Regions from separate parts of the Paenibacillus odorifer genome, predicted to be linked through region 1. Evidence: predicted binding sites of a transcription regulator. Region 1 holds the regulator's gene; the other holds the start of a gene.
What was found. Region 1 encodes CtsR, which represses protease genes until heat stress. Its sites were predicted from a motif close to ATGGTCAATAAAGGTCAAACA; they were not measured.
Positions count from the first base shown of each region.

Region 1 (6,585 bases):
AATGACCGCATTTTCATCGCCGAACATAGCTTCAGCAAGCGCACGTGCCAACTCAGTTTTACCTACACCCGTAGGACCGAGGAAGATAAACGAGCCCATTGGACGTTTCGGATCTTTAAGACCCGCACGCGCCCGGCGCAATGCCCGGCTGACAGCCTTAACAGCTTCGTCCTGACCAATCACTCGTTCATGCAACAGAGCTTCCATGTTAAGCAGACGGTCGGTCTCTTCTTCCTTCAGCTTGCTTACAGGGATCCCCGTCCAGCTTGCGACAACCTGTGCGATATCTTCAGGTGTAACTTCAGAGTCGGTGCGTCCTTGTTTTTCTTTCCACTGGTTCTTAGTCGTATCAAGCTCTTCACGGATTTTTTGCTCCGTATCACGCAGGGCAGCCGCTTTCTCAAACTCTTGGCTCTGAACAGCGGAATCCTTCTCCTTGCGGATATCATCCAAGCGCATTTCTAGTTCCTTCAGATTTGGCGGGATAGTGTAAGAGTGAAGCCTTACTTTAGACCCTGCTTCATCGATAAGGTCAATGGCTTTATCCGGCAGGAACCGATCCGGAATGTAACGATCAGACAGCTTTACAGCTTCCACGATAGCTTCATCCGTAATTTTCACACGGTGATGTGCTTCATAACGATCGCGAAGTCCAAATAGAATTTGTACCGCTTCTTCTGGAGATGGCTGATCCACCGTAATCGGTTGGAAACGGCGCTCCAAAGCTGCATCTTTTTCAATATATTTACGATATTCATCCAGCGTCGTCGCACCGATGCACTGAAGTTCTCCGCGGGCTAAAGCCGGCTTAAGAATGTTAGATGCATCAATAGCACCTTCTGCGCCACCAGCACCGATCAGCGTATGAAGCTCATCGATAAAGAGTACGATATTCCCCGCTTGGCGAATCTCATCCATGATTTTCTTGAGGCGGTCTTCAAACTCACCGCGATATTTAGTACCAGCCACTACAGAACCCATATCGAGCGTCATTACGCGTTTGTCGCGCAGTGTTTCTGGAATTTCATTATTAATGATCTTTTGGGCCAAGCCTTCAGCAATGGCTGTTTTACCAACCCCAGGTTCACCTATCAACACGGGGTTGTTCTTCGTCCGGCGGCTCAGTACCTGAATAACACGTTCAATTTCCTTGCTACGACCGATAACTGGATCCAGGTTGCCATCCTTGGCATAAGCCGTCAAATCGCGTGCTAGGCCGTCTAGAGTCGGTGTGCTAACATTAGCAGGTGTTCCGCTATGACTGGATGCAGCCTCGCTGCTTCCCAGAAGCTGAAGCACTTGCTGACGAGCTTTGTTCAAGCTGATGCCGAGGTTATTAAGCACACGAGCCGCGACACCTTCTCCTTCACGAATAAGTCCTAGCAGAATATGCTCAGTGCCGACATACGTATGTCCCAGCTTGCGGGCTTCGTCCATCGACAACTCGATTACTTTTTTGGCGCGAGGAGTATAAGCAATGTTCGTAGGTTGTTCTTGGCCTCTGCCAATCAGTGTCTCCACTTCGTCCTGGATTTTCTCAAGACCCAGACCCAAAGCGATTAATGCTTTAGCAGCAATGCCGTCTCCTTCACGAATAAGTCCTAGCAAAATATGTTCTGTGCCAATATTGTTGTGTCCTAAACGAACAGCTTCTTCCTGCGCTAGCGCTAGCACTTTTTGTGCGCGTTCCGTAAATCTTCCAAACATCATATCTCCTGCACCTCCATGAATAATAAATATCTATATTAATGTTGTGTTCCCAGTGTTTCTCGGAGCAGTTTCGCCCGATACATATCCCGTTCAGTAGCGTTCATCTCGTCACCGAACATTTTTTGCAGAAATCCTGGCTGTGTCTTAACGTTAAGCTCATTAAGCACGGAAATCGAAGGGCCTTCCAGTATGCCAAGGTCGACCCCAAGTCTCACATCAGACAGCCGTTGTGCGGATTCTTTAAGCTCCATTAGAGCTGCATAACACAAAATCCCATAAGATCTTTTCACTCGGTCTGTAATTCTTAAAGCGGAATCTACAAGCAGCCTTTCACGGGCATTTCGTTCATGCTCTATAATCTGGGTGACTACACTGTGAAGGTTCTCGATGATTTCACTTTCCGTTTGACCGAGAGTAATCTGATTGGAAATTTGAAAGATGTTCCCTACTGCTTCGCTGCCCTCACCATAAATTCCTCTTACAGTCAATCCCACTTGATTCACTGCTGACAATATGCGATTGATCTGTTGGGTCATTACTAGTGCTGGCAAATGCAGCATTACTGAGGCACGTAGCCCTGTACCCACATTGGTGGGACAACTGGTCAAGTATCCTCTTTTATCATCAAAAGCGTAATTAACAGCCGATTCGAAGATATCATCGATGGCTGTCGCACGTTCCCATGCTTCTCTTACCTGAAGACCCGGGAACAGACATTGGATCCGCAGATGGTCTTCTTCGTTAATCATGATGCTGACCGACTCATCTTCATTTAATATCACAGCTGCACCACGTGAATCATTAGCCAGATTAGGACTGATGAGATGTTTCTCGACCAATACCTTTTTGTCCAGTTCATTCACTTCAGCAAGCTTTATCAGTTGAAAAGATCCGAATTCGGCAGCAGTTTCCCCATGAAACACAGGGGCCAGCAGCTCTAATACTTCTTCCGATTGCTCTAAGGAAGCAAGCATAGGGAATGGAAGATGCTCTAAGTTACGTGCAATACGCATACGGCTGCTAATTACAATCTCGGAGTGACTGCCTCCCGAGCGCATCCAATCACTAAGCGCTTGTTCAGTAAATCGGAGACTTGACATGTCATATCCCCCCTATATATCAAAGACTTTACTCTTGTGCCATTTCTTTTTCAAGTTGGCGAATTTGATCTCGCAGCTCTGCCGCAGTTTCGAATTCCTCCTGTGCGATACTTTGCTGTAATTCCAGCTTCAATTCATCAATTTGCCGTTTGAACACAATCTGTGCTCCAGCACGTTTGGGAATCTTGCCTACATGCGAAGTGCTGCCATGCACCCGTTTAAAGAGCGGGTCCAGTGCACTGTTAAAATATTTATAACAGGAGCTGCAGCCAAAACGACCCAATTTGCTAAACTGCGAGTACGTCATCCCACAATTCTCACATTGCAGACTCTGCGTAGTCTTCGTAGCAGCCGTCTTTTCCTTACCGGCCCCTTCGAGATCAAGCAGACCGGACAGCAAGCTGTGAATGGAGAATCCTCCAGCAGTTCCCGGGATCAGTTCACCCTTCTCCCGCGCACAGCTCTCGCAGATATGAAATTCTGTCTTCTCTCCATTCACGATCTTGGTGAAATGGAGTGTTGCTGGCTTGACGCCACATTCCTGACATTGCATAAGCGAAAGCCCCTCCCTTATGATTGACAATTATTTGCCTAACAAAGAGATTAACATCGCCTTCATAATCTTGGCCCGAATCTCATCCCGATATGGAATCTTAACCGTTAGGCAATCCCGAGAAACAGCAGCGCGCATAAGACACGCCTCACGCTTGCTTAGAAAACCAGCTTCCTCCAGTTGATAAATCAACCCTTCGGCAGCGTTCTGATCTATCCCGCCACCTATAGTATGGTTTAAATGGGCATGCAGTGCCACGTTGGGTGGCAATTCAAAACGTTGAATACGAATATATCCCCCGCCACCACGCTTACTTTCCACCACATAGCCTTTTTCCAGTGTAAAGCGTGTACTAATAACATAATTGATCTGTGACGGTACGCATGAGAACTGGTCCGCCAGGTCATTTCGCTGGATTTCCACCGTACCTTCGGGACTTTCATGCAAAATATTCTTCAGATATTGTTCAATAATATCAGAGATATTGCGCATCACTCATCCTCCAGTGCTCTTTAAAGCTTCATAATATCGGTTGCGGCCCGCATCCTTAATGACATTCATTAGTGAACTTCATTCATATAAGTCTGAAGAAAACTTCACGAATTCAGAGGATCGCACTGTATGTCATCAGGTGCGTTGACTTTGACTTTCTTTGACTTTTTAATATTATAACATATTCTGTGCTAATTCCAAGAGGATTCTCTTATTTTTCACTTTTTTCAGCGAATGTATTCGGAAATAAAGAACTCTCCCAGCATCTTTCGAAGGGGAGAGCCTAATTATTTTCTAAAAATGATCAAAAAGTGCGGTTTCAGCTTGCGGAATGATTTCTTCGAGCCATTCCAGAGCCGTCGGACTACCAGTCACAAGTCCATAACGAGCCAGCTCTGCAGGGAGTTTATATCCAAACATTAGAATCGTCAGCGTGCCAATATCACAGCTTAAGTCAGCTGCATCCCGTTCACCCTCTATACGCAAGAAAGCTGCTGCTCCCTCTTCGGAGACCGTCCATTCCCACAACCCGTCATTCCATGGTGCATATTTATCTTCAATATAAATAACCTGTTTCTTCTGACTGCTGTGACGCTTAAAAGAATAACTCTCCACAAATACTTTAGCATTCACAATACGCGCCATAAAATAAGGATAGTTCTCCTGCTCTATACGCGGATCAGGCAGCAAAAAGGGTAACATATCATCGGATGGCACCAGTTTTAGCGATGCACCGGTCACCATTGAATCGTGATTCGCAAGAAATGTCCACAGCCCCTGCCGGGCCTGTTCGTTCAAAAACACAAATTCATCAATGACCAGTTCTCTATTTTCTATCTTATATAGTACGTATCCTTCAGGTTCCCCAAGCTGTGAATAAAATACCGCAGTCTGACCTTCATCATCCAGAACAGAGTTCTCCCACCAGTCCAAATCACGCTTAAGTGTTCCGTTATATCTAACTGCAAAACGATTGTATAAGTTGTCCAATACTCCGATATCTTTAACACCGCGTCTTACCTTGCCCTCAACTTCAACCTTCTTGGGAAACTTGGCAACAGGAATGGAGTATTTCTTATATTCACAATAAACTTCCCAACCAAATTTGCGATAAAAGGGGATCAAGAACGGATGCAGAAAAGATAATGTCTGCCCCGCCTCATTCATCGTTTGCAGCGTATGCGCTAGGAGCTTTGCCACATGTCCCTGTCTGCGATTCTCTGGCCATGTCGCTACCCCAGCGAGCCCTCCCATAGGTACTAATCTACCTTGTATGTACACTTGGAATGGAAGAAGAGTAAGTTTGGCTTCCAAAGTACCTTCTTCAAAAGCACCCCATACGCGTTCTGCTTTAAATCTTTCCTTAGCATTAGCCCTTTTCTCACTGGGCAGCTTGTATTGAAAAGCATATTCAGATAAATCCATGCTTAGATTAAACTCTTCTGAGTGCAACTGTCTGATATCCACAAAACTCACCTCACCATTTATGAATTTACTTTTATGGTTAGTATAACAAGAGAGTGTATTGTGTGCGAATTATAAGGATATTTTTCGAACTTTTTTTAGTTATCCACAGCTTTAAGCAGTTTCAAAAATAGTCTTGTAATCTTGTCCTATTCAAGTTAAAATAATTATCCACTTATCAATCCCTCTATCCACATAAATCCGACTATATCCACAGCAACCCGTGTATTACTTAGGTTTTCTGTTGACAGATCTACATAAATATGTACTTAATCCACACCATTCGGTGATTTTTTGCCTTTTAATTATCTATCCACATGTGCGTAAGTTTTCTGCAAATTCCAATGAATTATCCACAAGTTTTCCACAATCTATAATAGACGCAAAAAAGCCACTGTCGAGTTATCAACAGTGGTCTATTTGTGCTTGGCAACGTCCTACTCTCCCAGGACCCTTCGGTCCAAGTACCATCGGCGCTGGAGGGCTTAACGGTCGTGTTCGGGATGGGTACGCGTGGAACCCCTCCGCTATCGCCACCAAACATGCGTCTGTGAAACAGACGCTGCCGCGTGAAATTCGGTTCATCACCAGAAGTGACAATGAATTTCTAAGCGTGTTACAGGCTTAATCGCCTGAAAACTGAATCCGAAACGAATTTGCATTCTACGTATAGGATAAGCCCTCGACCGATTAGTATTGGTCAGCTCCATGCATTGCTGCACTTCCACCTCCAACCTATCTACCTCGTCGTCTTCAAGGGGTCTTACTAATTGGGAAATCTCATCTTGAGGGGGGCTTCACGCTTAGATGCTTTCAGCGCTTATCCCGTCCGTACGTAGCTACCCAGCCATGCTCCTGGCGGAACAACTGGTGCACCAGCGGTACGTCCATCCCGGTCCTCTCGTACTAAGGACAGCTCCTCTCAAATTTCCTGCGCCCACGACAGATAGGGACCGAACTGTCTCACGACGTTCTGAACCCAGCTCGCGTACCGCTTTAATGGGCGAACAGCCCAACCCTTGGGACCTACTTCAGCCCCAGGATGCGATGAGCCGACATCGAGGTGCCAAACCTCCCCGTCGATGTGGACTCTTGGGGGAGATAAGCCTGTTATCCCCAGGGTAGCTTTTATCCGTTGAGCGATGGCCCTTCCATGCGGTACCACCGGATCACTAAGTCCGACTTTCGTCCCTGCTCGACTTGTAGGTCTCGCAGTCAAGCTCCCTTATGCCTTTGCACTCTGCGAATGATTTCCAACCATTCTGA
Region 1 is NZ_CP009428.1:6,192,046-6,198,630, forward strand. Features, by position in the region: gene clpC (ATP-dependent protease ATP-binding subunit ClpC) at 1-1,710, opposite strand, end outside; gene mcsB (protein-arginine kinase McsB) at 1,746-2,810, opposite strand; gene mcsA (protein-arginine kinase activator protein McsA) at 2,839-3,363, opposite strand; gene PODO_RS27185 (CtsR family transcriptional regulator) at 3,394-3,855, opposite strand; gene PODO_RS27190 (GNAT family N-acetyltransferase) at 4,150-5,322, opposite strand; rRNA gene rrf (5S ribosomal RNA) at 5,744-5,860, opposite strand; rRNA gene PODO_RS27200 (23S ribosomal RNA) at 5,990-6,585, opposite strand, start outside.

Region 2 (6,585 bases), 800 kb from region 1:
ACCTTGAGTTGTATCATATTTAAGCAAATGAGCAAGCATCTTAGCGTCAGTCAAGTCGTTGATTGCTACCACTTCGATACCTTCTACATTTTGAATACGGCGGAAAGCAAGGCGTCCAATACGTCCAAAACCGTTAATTCCAACTTTTACACTCATTGAATAGTTCCTCCTAGAATTCGTTTTATTTATTCAAAACAGACGGTGAGGTCTGTCATGACAACAATGTTAAGTATGATGCAAGAAGTATGTTGTATTGCCTGCAATCTAAAAACTACGAAGATAGCTGTAGTTGATTGTCAATTTCCTTGCCTATTTCTACTGCGGCAGCCTCGTCCGTGACGAGAATATTCTCCTGCCCGAAACGCAGCATGGCATGAATGGCTTTGGCCTTGGGTTTGCCTCCTGCAATACCGATGACTTTCTCTGTCCGAATAATATCTTCTAGACGTAGACCCATCGTAAGCATGGTATGGACAACCTGACCCTCTTCATTGAAATAATAGCCAAAAGATTCGGCCACTGCCCCTTCACCCTGGATTTCCGAGACTGTAGCCTCGTCCAGTTTGCGGCGGCGGGTCATTTCAATGGCATCCCCAATCCCATGTACAATAATACGCGAACTGCGGATGGTTTGTACAATCTCTCCAATATTAGAGTCAAGTGCCAGCGATTGGTATGCATCCCCACTAAGCAAATCAGGGACATGCAACAACCGGTAGTTGGCTCCAACCCGCTTTGCCATTGTTGAGGCAATCGTGTTGGCTTGAATCTCCATACTCTCTCCTAATCCTCCACGCGCCGGAACAAACCAAGCGTTCTTATAGGAAAGGGACAACGGCGGTGTCAGTTGATCAGCCATATCGGCAAGCGTCGATCCACCTGTGACGGCAACTGTATCATCTGCGCGAAGTATACTCAGCAGTGCTTTCGCACCCGCCCGGCCAAGCTCTCGTTTGGTGAACGGCGATGACTCACAATCACCCGGTACTACAATAACTTTATCCAGACCATACGTTGCTCGAATTTTCTCTTCCAGCTCATCCAGACCAAATAGGCTCTTAACAACCGGCTCTAGCAAATCAAGCAGTCTACGTCCAGCAGCGCTAATGCGCATGCCAACACTCTCGATCTCAATAAGCCCTTGCGATTTCAGAAGATCCGTCTCGGCACGCAGTACCCGCTCAGTCATATCTAGCGAAGCGGCTAGCGTTCTGCGCCCAATAATATCGGACAGCATGATCTGATGAAGAATCGTGTACCGTCTCTTAAGGGTTTCCATGAGATCAGGCAGAAGCTGCTTTTGGATATCTAATAAATTACGCATACTTTCACTCCTGCAACTTCGTCTTCCTCTATTCCCTTGTTCATGGTCTCAAAACGTCCCGGGTAAACTTTTTAAGTCCCACCCATATTCTAACCAAATATTGCTCGAAGCGCAAGTCTTCCGAGAGTAGAATTCTCAAGCGCTTGTCTTCTTATACATTAATAAGGTCAGAAAAAGATATAGCGCCCGATGCCTGCCCCTAGAGCGCTTGTCCAGTATTAATATTACATTGCAATTGTGTAAAAATTGTATTATAATCATTTTTGTTGCGCCCGTGGTCCAATGGATATGACGTAGGCCTCCGAAGCCTGAGATCCAAGTTCGATTCTTGGCGGGCGCGCCATTAATTTGATTTTTGTACATAATTTAGTAGTGCCTATACTACTACTTAACCAAAGAGCCGCTTGTCGGCTCTTTTTTTTGAATATAAGTTTGACTTTCTTTGACTTTTTGTTTGAATTTGTTTATCATGTGGGTAATACGGCAAGAGTAAAAATGAATACATTTGAAGAACCAATATCAAGGAGGTTTTCCACGTGAGTTATATTCCTATGGTAGTAGAACAGAGCAACCGCGGCGAGCGCGCTTATGACATCTATTCCCGCCTGCTGAAGGACCGCATCATTTTCCTTGGAACGGAGGTTAATGACGTGGTAGCCAATTCTATCATCGCACAAATGCTGTTCTTGGCTGCCGAAGATCCTGACAAGGACATTCACCTTTACGTGAATAGCCCAGGCGGTTCCATTACTGCAGGTATGGCTATTTTTGATACAATGCAGTACATTAAACCAGACGTTTCCACCATCTGTGTGGGTATGGCAGCTTCCATGGGAGCTTTCCTGCTAAACGCTGGCGCCAAAGGCAAACGCTTCGCACTGCCTAACAGCGAGATCATGATCCACCAGCCTCTGGGTGGTGCTCAAGGTCAAGCTACGGACATTGAAATCCGTGCCCGCCGCATCCTCAAATTGCGCGATAAGCTGAACCGTATTCTAGCAGAACGTACGGGTCAACCTCTAGAACGTATTGAGAAGGATACAGATCGCGACTACTTCATGACTGCTGCAGACGCGGCTGAATACGGTATCGTAGATAAAGTAATCGAGAAGACATTGCCTAGCGGTGTGTAAGCTATAAAGTAAAAATATAAAGAGGCTGTGCTCTAACCATAAAGGATAGGGCACAGCCTCTTTATATTTTATAGAAGACCTAAATCCAATCAATTCAGCCCGCCATAACCTAGTGCATCCAGCTTCTCGGCAATTACGCGATAACCCCGGCCATTCGGATGCAAATGATCAATGGATAACAGCCCTCTCTCATTTCCTGCGAACTCACTGTAAATCGAAGCAAATCCACAGACTCGGCTGCTGTACTGTGCTGCGTATTGATTAAACTGTCTGACCCACTCTGTCGCACCAACCACCTGAGGATAGGGATTATATAATCCCACAATTCTAATGATAAAAGGTCTACGCGTCCTCGCCTTCAATTGTATAAGGATATTCATAATTGCAGAGAAATTTTGTTTGCATTCCTGAAGCGATCTGCGCAGTTCTGCGGATAAGTTCCCTTGCTGTCTTGCTGCTGATTTGGCCGCGTGAATCAAATCATTACCACCGATAGACACAGTGATGATATCGGCTTCTCGAACGGCCTCACGCATCATGGAATTTCCGCGCAGCCGCTGCTCCAGCTCTGAAGTAGTCATTCCGTTCACGCCTAAATTCGTAGAGGCTACAGTAGTCCGCAGTCTCCCTTCTGCCATTCTACGGTACACCGGAACAAAACCGTTACCTGGCAGAGCACCAAATCCAGTCGTCAAGGAATCGCCAATTGCAGTATATTGGTAGCCCATAGCTCTCCCCCGTTCATAAACTAGTTACTCCCTTTAGCATATGAACTAGAGACAACTCCGGTAAGGGGGAGATGCCTTGTGCTGACATTAGCGGAGACGAGGTATCTCCATTTATTTCATGCCAGCAAACGGGCTGCTGTCATCCGGCAAAAGCTCTTTGAAACTAAAGGTATACTCAGGGAAGCCTGCAGCATACGCTGTGTACTCATATAATTGGAAGAACAGAACAACCTTGTCATCCTTCAGATAGAAATATTTCTCCGTATTCAATCCGTTGAATCCTCCCAAATAACTATCCTCTGCCTTCAGCAGCTTGCTCAGCTTAGCATTCAGCTGTTTTTTGTAGTTTGGATTAGCTCCAAACAGGTCGCCCAACAATAGACGTTTACCATCTTTAAGCGAGAAGGTGAATGCCTCACGGTTAGTCATTCCATGAGCGCCGCCCGTATCACTATACTGATGCATCACTATGCTGATCACACCATTCTGATTGTAGGTCACTACATAACCTGAATCATAGGTGTATTTGGGCTCTGCTCCATCTCGATCGGAGATATCCTGTTCTGCACCCGCCGCGAATTTCATAACACTTTCCTTCAAAGTATTATTAATAGCTTGTTGCGCACTGGAATTGCCCAATCCACTGATCTTCGGATAATCAAGCTGAATAAAAGCTTCTGTCCGATCTTTAGCATAAGTTTCCGTGGTTACCGTCAGCGCGTTCTGCGGTCTGTTCACCACATTCAGCTTACTGGCGGCCCGACTCCAATCTACCTTATAACCCATATAATCATTTAACAATCCTGATGGAACGTAGAGGCGATTATTAATTAACTTCCCTTCATACTCTCGAATGAAATAGTTATTCACCCACACAGAAGTACCGTAACTAGATAACATCAACTTCGCCGTGGCCGATCCTTTTCCAATCATGTACGCATTTTCCTTCTTATCATACGCAAGCGGTAATCTCAACACATCTCGCATAAAAGTTATGGGAATCCAGGCCTGTCCTTCCTTCAAAATACCTTCCTGTAACGAATTTATCCCGTTTGCCTTTAAAACGATACGCGAATCAATAGCTTTATTCTCCGTTTTACTAGCTGCTGCATAACCCGTTTCGCTGGGCAGCAGACCTCCACCAAACAATAAACCTGCCGACATCAGACCTATGCCCCATTTGCGTACTGATTCTTTTGAAATAATATTCATCATCTTATTTTTCCTCTCCTTTCCAATTTATTAAACAGAATCGTAGAGAACTTACACAAAAAAAGAGGCGCCCCCACTATTACTAGTGGAAGATCACCTCTCCTCTCTGCATTCACCTTGTTCTGATACTATTTCAATTCATACATTACGCTTAGCTGAGTTGTAACTTTAACTACTCCGGGTTGCACGGATGTGCTTGCACCAGCATCTGCTGCAGCCATATTCATTTTTAGATTCTGTTCAAAATAAACCGGAGTGACATCGCCATCATTTTGGCTGACCGTGATCACTTGACCCAAGCTGCGTTTAGCTGCCTTAGCTATAGCCCCTGCTTTAACATCTGCGTTCGCCATCGCCTTTTCAATCACCTGAGCTTCAAATGCAGAAGTATCTTCCACAGAAAAACGTGCATTTCCGATATTATTCGCCCCTGCCGCAGATGCAGCGTCCAGCAATTCACCAACCTTAGTCAGATCTCTATAAGACACTAACAGCGTATGATTGGCGTTGTACCCCTTCACTTGCTGTCCTTCTTTTTCGCTGTAACTATAATTGGGTTGCACATAAAACTGCGTGCTTTGAATATCTTTATCTGCAATTTTCCAAGTATTCTTCAGTAAAGTCATAATCTTCTGAATTTTAGCGGCATTGGTCTTCTGCGCTTCTTGCGCAGTTGTGGCCGTAGTATCCACACCGATGGTCAAGTATACGATATCCGGCTTGAGGGACAATTCGCCTTTACCTACTACACTAACGACATTTTTCTGCACTTCATCTGCGTAAGCCTTTGCAGGACCTTGGAAAACACCACTCATGCTGATCCCTCCAATTAACAAGCTCCCTACGATCATCACTGAACCAATTTTCTTCAATAAACCTTTCATATTTGCCAGCCCCTTTCATTTCTTGTGATTTGTTATTATCCTCTAGACGAGTCATTTTGGTAAATGTTGCACGTCTCAATCTATTTTTTGGTATTAAAAAAAGCCCCGAAGGGCTTTTGGTCATGCGATAAATAAAGTCTTCCTAGCAGAAACGACGTTGTCTTCCTATTATTGGTTCTCAAGCTCTTCTTTGCTGACCAGACTTGTCAAAGCGTTTACAGCTTGATCGGCATCCGCACCGTCCGCGCTAATGTAAATCTCCGTGCCGGAACTGATAGCGAGGCTCATAATCCCCATAATACTTTTAGCATTTACTTTTTTATCATCTTTTTCCACGAAAATCTCCGACGAAAACTTGTTAGCTTCTTGCACAAACAATGCTGCCGGTCGGGCATGAAGCCCTGTCTTCAACCGAACAACTACCGGGTGCTTTGTCATGAAACGCTTACCCCCTAATTGAGTTCTCCCCAAAAGTTTCACATTAATTTTATATTATTATATCATTATAACGTAAACCACACTAGAAAAAAAGTAATTAGCCGCCTCGAACCTTGTCCGCCAGCTCATCAATCTTACGAAGCCGATGATTTACTCCCGACTTACTGACTGTACCTTTGAGCATTTCACCAACCTCCTTGAGGTTGATATCTGGATGCGCCATTCGAATTTCTGCTACTTCACGCAGTTTATCCGGCAAATTCTCCAGTCCCATTTCTCGCTGCAACAGCTTGATATTCTCAATCTGCCGCACCGCAGCACTTATTGTTTTGTTGAGATTTGCGGTCTCGCAGTTCACGATCCGATTCACGGAATTACGCATATCGCGCATAATTCTTACATCCTCAAATTTGAACAACGCCTGATGCGCTCCAATCAAACTTAAGAATTCAATGATCTTCTCGCCTTCTTTAATGTAAAGAATGAATCCTTTTTTACGTTCAATGCAGCGTGCATTTAAGTGGAATTCCCCAGCCAGATCCACTAATGCTTTACAATGTTCCTCATACATCGAGGAAATCTCCAAATGGTAGGAGGAGCCTTCCGGATTATTAACCGATCCGCCAGCCAGAAAGGCACCACGCAAATAAGCACGCTTGCAGCAGTTATTCCCAACAATCTCATCATCAATACCATCGGTAAAAATAAATCCTTCCGACACAATTCTAAGATCCTTTAGGATCTCTTGTACACGGTTTGGAATTCTGACGATATAGACGTTATTTTTCTTCAAACGCATTTTTTTACGCACGAGTAGCTCAATATGGACCTGGTAATATTTCTTAAGTAAAGAATATACCCGCCTT
Region 2 is NZ_CP009428.1:180,819-187,403, reverse strand. Features, by position in the region: gene gap (type I glyceraldehyde-3-phosphate dehydrogenase) at 1-156, opposite strand, end outside; gene PODO_RS00910 (sugar-binding transcriptional regulator) at 272-1,324, opposite strand; tRNA gene PODO_RS00905 (tRNA-Arg) at 1,593-1,667, shown strand; gene clpP (ATP-dependent Clp endopeptidase proteolytic subunit ClpP) at 1,861-2,457, shown strand; gene PODO_RS00890 (GDSL-type esterase/lipase family protein) at 2,547-3,185, opposite strand; gene PODO_RS00885 (PdaC/SigV domain-containing protein) at 3,297-4,400, opposite strand; gene PODO_RS00880 (SIMPL domain-containing protein) at 4,526-5,281, opposite strand; gene PODO_RS00875 (HPr family phosphocarrier protein) at 5,450-5,719, opposite strand; gene whiA (DNA-binding protein WhiA) at 5,817-6,585, opposite strand, start outside.
Region 2: the regulator CtsR is predicted to act here: its motif matches at 1,754-1,774, upstream of clpP (ATP-dependent Clp endopeptidase proteolytic subunit ClpP).